3 regions of the Paenarthrobacter sp. NCHU4564 genome follow, and region 3 is predicted to be linked to each of the others. Evidence: riboswitches for the same ligand, from Rfam matches in the RefSeq annotation. Region 3 holds a riboswitch; each other region holds the start of a gene.
What was found. A riboswitch is a leader RNA that binds a small molecule or an ion and turns the genes downstream of it on or off. The one in region 3 is predicted to bind thiamine pyrophosphate.

Region 1 (3,271 bases), on a different contig from region 3:
CGTGCTGCCGGCTCCACCGGGGACGCGGTTCAGCGTTACGTAGTCTCCAACGGAAACCTTTTCTTGGCGGCCGCCTGCGCGGACAATCGCGTACACCACTTGGGTACTCACTTCTCTCGACGTTTCTTACTAAATTTGCGTGCGGAACCTTGATCCAACGCAGGGCCCGGTTCGCGCTGTGCCTCAACGCCGTGGACTTCAGATCGAAGCCCGCGAGTCATCCCATGAACAATTCCAAGGGGCATAACCCAAGTGTTGGCGTAAGCACCGAAGATCAAGATTACGCTAGTTTGACCTTCAGTCGCAAATGAGGCCGGGCCCGGAGCCCTGGAGGTGACGCTTGTCACCACTGGAACGGACTCGCCCGGCACCGTGCCCATACAGCCTACCGCGGACGGGCGGCTTTGCTGTTTCGACGCGCTGGAAAGCCATTACGCGAACAAGCGCGGAGCGTCGAAGAAGGCTGTCTCGTAGCGGCAGGAGTGGGCAAAGGCTTCCACCATCGCCGCCCGCTCTTGCCCTGAGGCAGAAGCCGCTGCCAGGTCGGTGAACCTGATGGCGGTCCTGGTCGCTTCGGCGAATTCTTCGTCTGCGTAGGTCCGGAGCCAGTCCGCATAAGGGTGGCTGGCCGGTTCGCCGTTCCGGACATAGGAAGCATGCAGGCGGTGTCCCACCTCGGCGTAAAGCCAGTAGCAGGGCAGGATCGCCGCGAGCAGCACACCATAGCTGCCTGATGCCGAGGCCGCCAGGAGATGGTCCACATAGGACTTGGTAACCGGCCCGGTCGCCTGGCTGGTGCGGCGCGTGGCCAGCCAGTTCCGGTGCAACTCCGATTCCACCTCCAGGCACACCTGGGAGGCTTTGGCCCAGAACAGCTGCTCTTCCTCGCTGGGAGCCAGTGCCCCCGCCCTGGCCAGGACCCGCGAGTATCCGTTGAGGTACAGCGCGTCCTGGGCGAGGTAGTAGTTGAACCAGGACTCTGGCAGCGCACCCGATTCCAGCCCCTCGATAAACGGCAACGCGTTGATGGCCCCGAGTTCTCTGGACGCCTCTGCCCATAAGCGCGCCGCGAAGGTATCCGGCGCTGCGGAGGCCTCAAGGTGGTGGAAATGATGGATGGGGCCGCTGCCTTGGCCGACCTCCAGCCTGTCAGCGTCCCGGAGTGCCTGCAGCAACCACGGCTTCACTTCCCGAAGGGAAGCTTCCCAGTCACCCGTCCGGGCCTGCACGGTGGCCAATGCCGATGAAAGCGAGCAGCCCGTCCCGTGGCTGTTGCCGGTGTAGACACGCGGTCCGCCAACCTCGATGATGTCCTGGCGCAGCAAACCGCCCGTGTTGACCAAGGCGTCGGGGCAATCGTCACCGGCAAGGTGCCCGCCTTTGACCAGCACGGTATTTCCGCAAGCCGCGGCCAGGCGCTTTCCCTGGTCGAGTGCCGAGGCCCAGTCCGCGGCCTCAGGTTCTCCGAGCAGCATGGCAAGTTCGGGGAGGTTGGGGGTGACCAGGTCCGCCAGGGGCAGAAGATGACGCAATGCTTCCTCAGCGGTTTCCCTCAGGAGGCGGTCGCCGCTGGTGGCTACCATCACGGGATCAAGGACCACGACGGCGGGACGCACCGTTCCGAGCCAGCTGCGGACCTCGCCAATGACCTCCGCGTCGCCCAACATCCCGATTTTGACGGCATCGATCGTGATGTCGCTGCCGACCGCTTCCAACTGCTGGCGCAGGAATTCCACCGGCGGCACATGGACACTGCTGACGCCAAGGGTATTTTGGGCAGTGAGGGCGGTGACGGCGGCCATGCCGTAACCCCCGAGGGCAGAAATTGCCTTCAGGTCTGCCTGGATTCCCGCTCCCCCGGACGGATCCGAGCCTGCGATGCTCAGAACACGCGGTGGCCTGACAGGGCCGGGGGCTGCCGGGTAGACGGCAGAATCAGGGTAGGCGGAAGAAGACGACAAAGAAGTCATGGGGACATCCCTTCGCCGGTGCTAACCGGACAGGTTCAACGGGTCTGGATCTCAGCCGGGCCCGACGCCCGGCACCCCGTGTCAATCCCCAAGACTAGCCGGGAAACACCGGCCCTCCGAAACCCACGCGCAGTTGCTCCACGGATATGACTACGGCCCCCGGAATCCTGCTGCAGTGTGCCTGTGCAGGAAAATCCGCGGGCCGCGTCAATCCCTATCGGGTTGGAGCGCCAATCAGCGCCGAAGAGCTACAGCTCGGAGGCCGGGACACCGACACCGAGGATGATGGGCTCTTCGCCTGCGGGCTTTTCGGCAGGTTTTGCCGGGGCCTTGGCTTCATGCGAGGAACCACCGCCCGCCGAAGTACCCGTCTCATGGTGCTCGATGTTGGTCTCGTTGGCAGCACCCTGGGCCCTGCTTGCGCTGCGGTTCCGGCGTCCGCGGCGGCCGCGGGCCCGTGCCCCGGCCTCCGCCACGGCATGTCCGGCATCCGAAGCCTGGCCGGTTGCCACTGCGTCCGTGGCCTCGGCGGAACCGCCACCGGAAGCGGATGCCTGGGGTTCGGGCTCAGGAGCGGCGCCCAGGTGCGAGAACGCTTCCGCCAACAGATCCAGGCTCATGGTCGGCTTGGCCGGCTGCGGTTCCTCTTGGTGTTCAACGAACGGCAGTGCAACTTCCTCGCCGCCGAACCGCAGGACAGGCGCGGTCCGGCCTTCCTTGGACGCAGTGGCCGATTCCCTGGCGGACGAATCCTCCGTGGGAGCCTGCCCGGCAGGTGCTTCCTTGGCTTCAGCTGCATCTCCGGCCTGCGCCGCTGCGCGGGCCGCTTCCTCGGCACGGTGGACCTCGTCGTCGTGCAGGTGTGCGGCATGGGCGGCGGCAGCGATCGTGGCCAGGGCGGCGCGGGTCGCCTCGGCCTTGGCCTGGCGAACCGGGTCCATGGCTTCGGTGGCGGCGGCTGGTGCCGGCGCTGCCGGGGACGGGGCGTGGGCAACGGACGCTTCACCGTTCCCCTGTCCACCACCCTTGCCACGGCGGCGCTTGCGCTCCGTGCGGGGCGCCGGCTGCTGCGGCTCGGAGTGGGGGCGGTGCTGCTCGACGGCAACCGCATTGGCTCGGCGGTGCTCCACGGGTTCGTCATGCGTGACAACACCGCGTCCGGCGCAGTGTTCACACTGCTCGCCGAAGACTTCAAGCAGTCCGGTACCCATGCGCTTGCGCGTCATCTGGACCAGGCCCAGCGATGTCACTTCAGCTACCTGATGCTTGGTCCGGTCGCGGCCAAGGCACTCCACCAGGCG
Region 2 (3,271 bases), on a different contig from region 3:
GGCTGGTTTCGAGGTCGTCATGACCTGCGGGCGGCTTGTTGCCGCTGGCCTTCTCCCAAGCCAGGTTGACCAGTTTGGTGCCGACGAATCCTGCTCCGAGGCTCACTCCGGTCCCCAGCAGCTTGAAGAAGAAGTTCATGTCCCAAGCCTAACCTCACCTACAGCGTGCACCAGGCACCATTCGCGGGCGCAATGGGAGCCTTTATCGGCGGTTTTCCCTGTCTTTCAGGAAGGCCGCCATGGAACCCCGGGGTGCCAGGACGGGAACTACGGGGTGCCGGGCGCCCCACACAGCATCCACGGTGCCCAGGCTCGCAAGTTCCTTGAGCAGGTAGTAGGTGGGTGGCATGAGGTGGAGCGTGCCTTCGGCTTCAGCGGAGAGGACGCCGGCCACGGGCATCCAGAGCGACTGCCAGGCTTCCGTTGTTTGGTGTTGGGGCGCTGCCCCGTCACGGGCCTTGGCGACGTAGAAGTAGGTGTCAAAGCGCTTGGGCATGTCCACCGGGGTCACCCAGTTGGCCCACGGACGCAGATCTGCAGGCTCAAGCGTGAGTCCGGCTTCCTCCTGCACCTCGCGGAGGGCGGCAGTCAGCACGGTGCCCGCTTCCCGGATGGCTTGGTCCGGGTTGGCGGCGATGGATGCTTCCGACCACGCATCGGCGTGCCCTGCCAGCAACTCCTGCGGGTAGTCCCACCCTTCACTGTCCGCGGCATCCACGCGGCCTCCGGGAAAGACCACCATGCCCGCGGCGAAGTCCATGGTGGACACCCGGTGCTGGACGAAGACCTCGAGCCCGTCGGCGGCGTCCCTGAGCAGGATCACGCTGGCAGCGAGCCGTGGTTCGGGTGCAGGCTGGCCTAAGCCGGGATGATCCGTCATGAAGTCATTCTCTCAGGTGTGCATGAGAGAGGAAGCCGGCAAACGGGCCGGGAGAAACCGCAACCCTTTATGACTGCCAGCGAGGGCCAACGCACGGACCCGGGTGTAAACTGGACCTCGCCCATCAGGGCAGATTGATAACGACAGGGGAGCGCCGCCGTCGAACCCTGCAGGGATGCAGGTGACGCGAGGGCGCTGAGAGTGCGGACAGCCGCAGACCCTCGAACCTGATCCGGTTAGTACCGGCGCAAGGGAGTCGAGCTTCTCAGAGTGTCCGGAACACCGGTGGCGCATGCCTGCCGGGAATCCGGGGAGCACTTTCCCCTCCTGTAACCTCAGGAGGCAAAGAAATGACCACGGCAAGCGTGAAGAAGACCAGTTACAACTGGCGTGTAGTAGACATCGTGGTGGCAGCTTTGATCGCCATCGCCGGCGGCGTGATCTTCTGGGCATGGTCCCAGGGCGCCGCGATCGTATCCATTCCCATGAACGCGGCCTACCCGCCCTTGACCGGCCTGATTGCCGGCGGCTGGATGATCCCCGCAGTTCTGGGCATGCTGATCATCCGCAAACCCGGTGCCGCGCTGTTCTGCGAGGCTGTGGCCGCGACGGGTGAGCTGATCATGGGTTCCCAGTACGGCACCACCGTTTTGATTTCCGGCGTCCTGCAGGGCCTGGGTGCCGAGCTGGTGTTCGCTGCGTTCCGCTACAAGAAGTTCAACCTCCCCACGGCGCTGCTGGCCGGTGCCGGTGCGGGCCTCTTCTGCGGCCTCAACGACTCCTTCATGCCGTGGGGCTGGAACATCGCCTACGAGGCCGTGGACAAGCTGGCCTACATCGCGTTCTGCACGTTGTCCGGCGCCATCATTGCCGGTGCCCTCTCCTGGGTCGCCACCCGGGGCCTGGCCAAAACCGGCGTGTTGAGCGCCTTCGCATCGCGCAAGGCCGCCTCGGAGCCCGTCTTCAACTGATGGCACAGACCAACACCGGCAGGCCTGCCGCCATCTCCGCCGAGGGCTGGGGTTGGCGGCACGCCGGCCGGACCACACCTGCCATCCAGGGCCTTGACCTCCGCATCGATCCGGGCGAGCGAGTGTTGCTGTTGGGTCCCTCCGGTGCGGGCAAGTCGACCTTGCTGCACGCGCTGGCCGGGGTCCTGGGCGAGGAAGAGGATGATTCGGACGAGACCGGTTCACTCCTGTTGGACGGTGCTTCGCCGCGGGAACAACGCGGCCGCGCCGGATTGATGCAGCAGGATCCCGAAACGCAGGTGGTCTTGTCCCGGATTGGCGACGACGTCGCCTTCGGAGCCGAAAACCTTGCCGTGCCCCGTGACCGGATCTGGACCCGGGTTCATGAAGCGCTCGACGACGTGGGGTTGCGTACCGCTGATGGCGGCGGTTTGGCGTTGGACCACCCGACGGCGGCACTCTCCGGCGGCCAAAAGCAGCGGCTTGCGCTGGCGGGTATTTTGGCGATGAGACCGGGATTGATCCTGTTGGACGAACCGACGGCCAACCTGGACCCTGCCGGTGTGCTGGAAGTCCGTGATGCCGTGCGCCGATGCCTGGACAAGACAGGCGCCACCTTGGTTGTGGTGGAACACAGGGTGTCCGTCTGGAAGGACCTGGTGGACAGGATCGTGGTCCTGCAGCCCGGTTCGGCGGGCGGTGGGGTGCTCCTGGATGGGCCGCCGGACCAGGTTCTGGCTGAAGCGCACAGCCTGCTCAAGGCCGCCGGCGTGTGGGTGCCCGGGTACGTTCCCGAAACCCGCCGCAGGGAACGCGGCAACCAATCCGCGCAACTGCTGGTGGCGGCCCAGGACCTGGCAGTTTCCCGCGCCAAGCCACGCAGGAAGGGTTTCAGGTCCATCCCGCCGCAGCCGGTGCAGCACGGCATCAGTGCCCAGGTCCGGGCAGGGCAGGCGCTCACCATCACCGGACCCAACGGCACCGGAAAGTCCACGTTCGCCTTGACGCTGGCAGGACTTTTGGCGCCGGTGGCAGGGAAGGTCTCTGCCGCCGTCGAGCTTTCCGAAGGCGCCGGGATAGATCCCTTCCGGTGGAAAGCGGACCAACTGATTTCCCGGATCGGCACGGTGTTCCAGGAACCGGAGCACCAGTTCGTCACCGGCAAGGTGCTGGATGAGCTGATGTTCGGTCCCAGGCATGTGGGCCGTGGCGAGGAGCGGGTCGACGAACTGCTGGAGCGGCTCCGGCTGACGCACTTGGTGGACGCGAATCCCTACACCCTGTCCGGCGGCGAGAAGCGCCGGCTGTCCGTAGCGACCGTGCTCGCCGCACACCCCAAGGTACTGGTCCTGGACGAGCCGACCTTCGGCCAGGACGCGAACACGTGGGCCGAACTGGCGTCGTTCCTGTCGGAACTGCT
Region 3 (3,271 bases):
CTTAAGACCACGTGGCTCAACCGGTGGACGGTGGCAAGCTCCTGACGGGGATCCTCGCGGCACACCACCACATCGGCAGGTGCCCCCTCGCTGATTCCTTCCGTCCCCAACCATGCCCTGGCACCCCACGTGGCGGCATTCAGCACCGCGGCAGGCGGCAGGCCGGCGTCGTGCAGTTCCTGCATCTCGTCGGCGATCCGGCCATGCTTGATGACGCTGCCGGCGTCAGTGCCGGCATAAATGGAAACGCCGGCCTCATAGGCTTCAAAAACCCGCTCGCGCCGGCGTTCCCACAGGCTGGTCATGTGCTGCGCGTAGTCGGGAAACTTTGGCTTGGCCTGCGCCGCGATGTCGGGAAAGGTGGCAATGTTGACCAGGGTGGGAACGATCGGAACATCCTGTTCCACGAGGCGCGGGATGTGCCGCGGCAGCAACCCGGTGGCATGCTCTATGCAGTCGATTCCGCCGTCCAGCATGTGGTCGATGGTCTGTTCCGCGAAGCAATGCGCGGTAACCCGGGCGCCTTCGTCATGCGCGGCAGCTATGGCTTCCTTGACGACCCCGGCTGGAAATGACGCGGTTAAGTCCCCCACTCCCCTGTCAATCCAGTCGCCCACCAGCTTGACCCAGCCATCGCCGTCGCGCGCTTCTTTCCGGACGGTCTCCACCAGTTCATCCGGCTCGACTTCGTGGCCCAGACCCCGCAGGTACCGCTTGCTGCGGGCAATGTGCCGGCCGGCCCGGATGAGGCGCGGAAGGTCCTCCCTTTGCTGGACCCAGCGGGTATTGCCGGGCGAACCGGCGTCGCGGATCAGCAGCGTTCCGGCGTTCCGGTCCGCCATGGCCTGGGCGAGCGTGGTCTCCTCATCCACCGCACCACCGGGCCCCAGCCCGATGTGGCAATGCGCGTCGACGAAGCCCGGCAGCACCCATCCGGCAAGCACTCTGTCCGGCGGCGTTGCGGGACGTTCAAAAGTCAGCTTTCCGTCAACTGACCACAATCCCCGGCGTTCGTCATCGGCTGCAACCAGCACCGGACCGCTGAATTCAATGATGTTGGCCATGGCAGAAGCCTAGTGCGACGAACCCCGCCCCGCCCCTTTCGAAAGCTTGTGACTGGGAGCACCCGCTGCCCCTGTGGTAGCTTCTTCCCTGACCACACGGGAGCCCTTGCAGGGGCTGAGATCGGGCTGAAGCAGTCTGCGACCGTCGAACCTGTCCGGGTAATGCCGGCGAAGGAAGTGAGTAATCCTTGAGCACCACAGAAACACAGCACAGCCCTGCCCGGAACCAGACTGCTCCGGCCGGGGAAGCCGTCACGCAGTCGCTGAAGTCCCATTCGCTGGCTTGGGTGGAGGATCCGGGCCACGGCATCCGCGTACCGGTGACCGAGATCGCCCTGGAACCCTCCCCCAACGGGCAGGCCAACGATCCTTTGCGGGTGTACCGCACGGCCGGCCCGGGAAGTGATCCGGTAGTCGGTCTGGAACCGTTCAGGAAGGCCTGGATCGAGGAACGCGGCGATACGGAAAGCTACACGGGCCGGGAACGCAACCTGCTCGACGACGGCAAGTCGGCCGTGCGGCGCGGAGCAGCGTCTGCGGAGTGGAAGGGTGCACAACCGGTGCCCCGCCGCGCCGTCGAAGGCAAGACCGTCACCCAGATGCATTACGCCAGGCAGGGCATCGTCACCCCGGAAATGCGGTTCGTGGCCCTGCGGGAGAACTGCGACGTGGAGCTGGTCCGCAGCGAAGTCGCTGCAGGGCGGGCCATCATCCCGAACAATATCAACCACCCGGAATCGGAACCGATGATCATCGGCAAGGCCTTCCTGGTGAAGATCAACGCCAACATCGGCAACTCGGCTGTCACCAGCTCCATTGCCGAGGAAGTCGACAAGCTGCAGTGGGCCACGCAGTGGGGCGCAGACACCGTCATGGATTTGTCCACGGGAGATGACATCCACACGACCCGCGAATGGATCATCCGGAACTCACCCGTGCCCATCGGCACGGTTCCGATCTACCAGGCTTTGGAAAAGGTCAATGGTGAGGCCAATAACCTCACGTGGGAAATCTTCCGTGACACGGTGATCGAACAGTGCGAGCAAGGTGTGGACTACATGACCATCCATGCCGGCGTCCTCCTGCGGTACGTGCCCCTCACCGCCAACCGGGTCACGGGCATCGTGTCCCGCGGTGGCTCCATCATGGCCGGCTGGTGCCTGGCCCACCACAAGGAGAACTTCCTTTACACGCATTTCGATGAGCTGTGCGAGATCTTCGCACAGTACGACGTTGCCTTCTCACTCGGTGACGGCCTCCGCCCCGGAGCCACAGCCGACGCCAACGATGCCGCGCAGTTCGCCGAACTGGACACCCTTGCCGAGCTGACCCAGCGAGCCTGGGAATACGACGTCCAGGTCATGGTCGAAGGACCGGGCCACATCCCTTTCCACCTGGTGCGGGAGAATGTGGAACGCCAGCAGGAACTGTGCAAGGGGGCTCCGTTCTACACCCTCGGGCCGCTCGTGACAGACGTTGCCCCGGGTTATGACCACATCACCTCCGCCATCGGTGCCACGGAGATCGCCCGCTACGGCACGGCCATGCTCTGCTACGTGACACCCAAGGAGCACCTTGGCCTGCCGAACAAGGACGACGTCAAGACCGGCGTCATCACCTACAAGATCGCCGCCCACGCCGCGGACCTGGCCAAGGGACACCCTGGGGCGAACGAACGTGACGATGCCCTCTCCAAGGCGCGTTTCGAGTTCCGGTGGCGGGACCAGTTCGCCCTGTCCCTGGATCCGGTGACCGCGGAGTCGTTCCACGACGAGACGCTTCCGGCCGAACCGGCCAAGACCGCGCACTTCTGCTCCATGTGTGGCCCCAAGTTCTGCTCCATGCGCATCAGCCAGGACATCCGCGACGAATACGGTTCGGCCGAAGCGCAGGCCGCGATCGCCGACATGTACAGCGGCATGCGGGAGAAAAGCGAGGAATTCCTCGCAGCTGGAGGCAAGGTCTACCTGCCGGAACTCCAGGTACCGGCAGCCTCAGGACGCGCGAACTGACATAGTCCGCCCGACCTCGGCGATGAACGATCGGATGATCCGGTCACCTTCCACCGAGTCCTGGGGCCGGTGCCCTCCCGCGGCCACGCGCCGGAGGGCACCGGTTTCCTGGAGGTACGCGGCGATCTCTTCGTAAAGGGGCTCCCAACCGCCGGTCAGCACCAGCGTGGGGACCCCCGGAACGATGTGCAAGGG

Region 1: it holds a riboswitch for thiamine pyrophosphate, as region 3 does, so the genes downstream of both, thiD (bifunctional hydroxymethylpyrimidine kinase/phosphomethylpyrimidine kinase) here and thiC (phosphomethylpyrimidine synthase ThiC) in region 3, are expected to answer to the same signal.
Region 2: it holds a riboswitch for thiamine pyrophosphate, as region 3 does, so the genes downstream of both, ACSVIE_RS16095 (ECF transporter S component) here and thiC (phosphomethylpyrimidine synthase ThiC) in region 3, are expected to answer to the same signal.

What each region holds. Positions count from the first base shown of each region.
Region 1 is NZ_JBQLIS010000007.1:60,710-63,980, reverse strand. Features, by position in the region: gene rplU (50S ribosomal protein L21) at 1-99, opposite strand, end outside; gene thiD (bifunctional hydroxymethylpyrimidine kinase/phosphomethylpyrimidine kinase) at 432-1,970, opposite strand; TPP riboswitch at 1,961-2,059, opposite strand; gene ACSVIE_RS09375 (Rne/Rng family ribonuclease) at 2,219-3,271, opposite strand, start outside.
Region 2 is NZ_JBQLIS010000017.1:54,939-58,209, forward strand. Features, by position in the region: gene ACSVIE_RS16085 (DUF4235 domain-containing protein) at 1-139, opposite strand, end outside; gene ACSVIE_RS16090 (NUDIX hydrolase) at 203-880, opposite strand; TPP riboswitch at 1,016-1,152, shown strand; gene ACSVIE_RS16095 (ECF transporter S component) at 1,231-1,851, shown strand; gene ACSVIE_RS16100 (ABC transporter ATP-binding protein) at 1,851-3,271, shown strand, end outside.
Region 3 is NZ_JBQLIS010000016.1:70,244-73,514, reverse strand. Features, by position in the region: gene ACSVIE_RS15710 (amidohydrolase family protein) at 1-1,064, opposite strand, end outside; TPP riboswitch at 1,151-1,258, shown strand; gene thiC (phosphomethylpyrimidine synthase ThiC) at 1,253-3,076, shown strand; gene ACSVIE_RS15700 (alpha/beta fold hydrolase) at 3,059-3,271, opposite strand, start outside.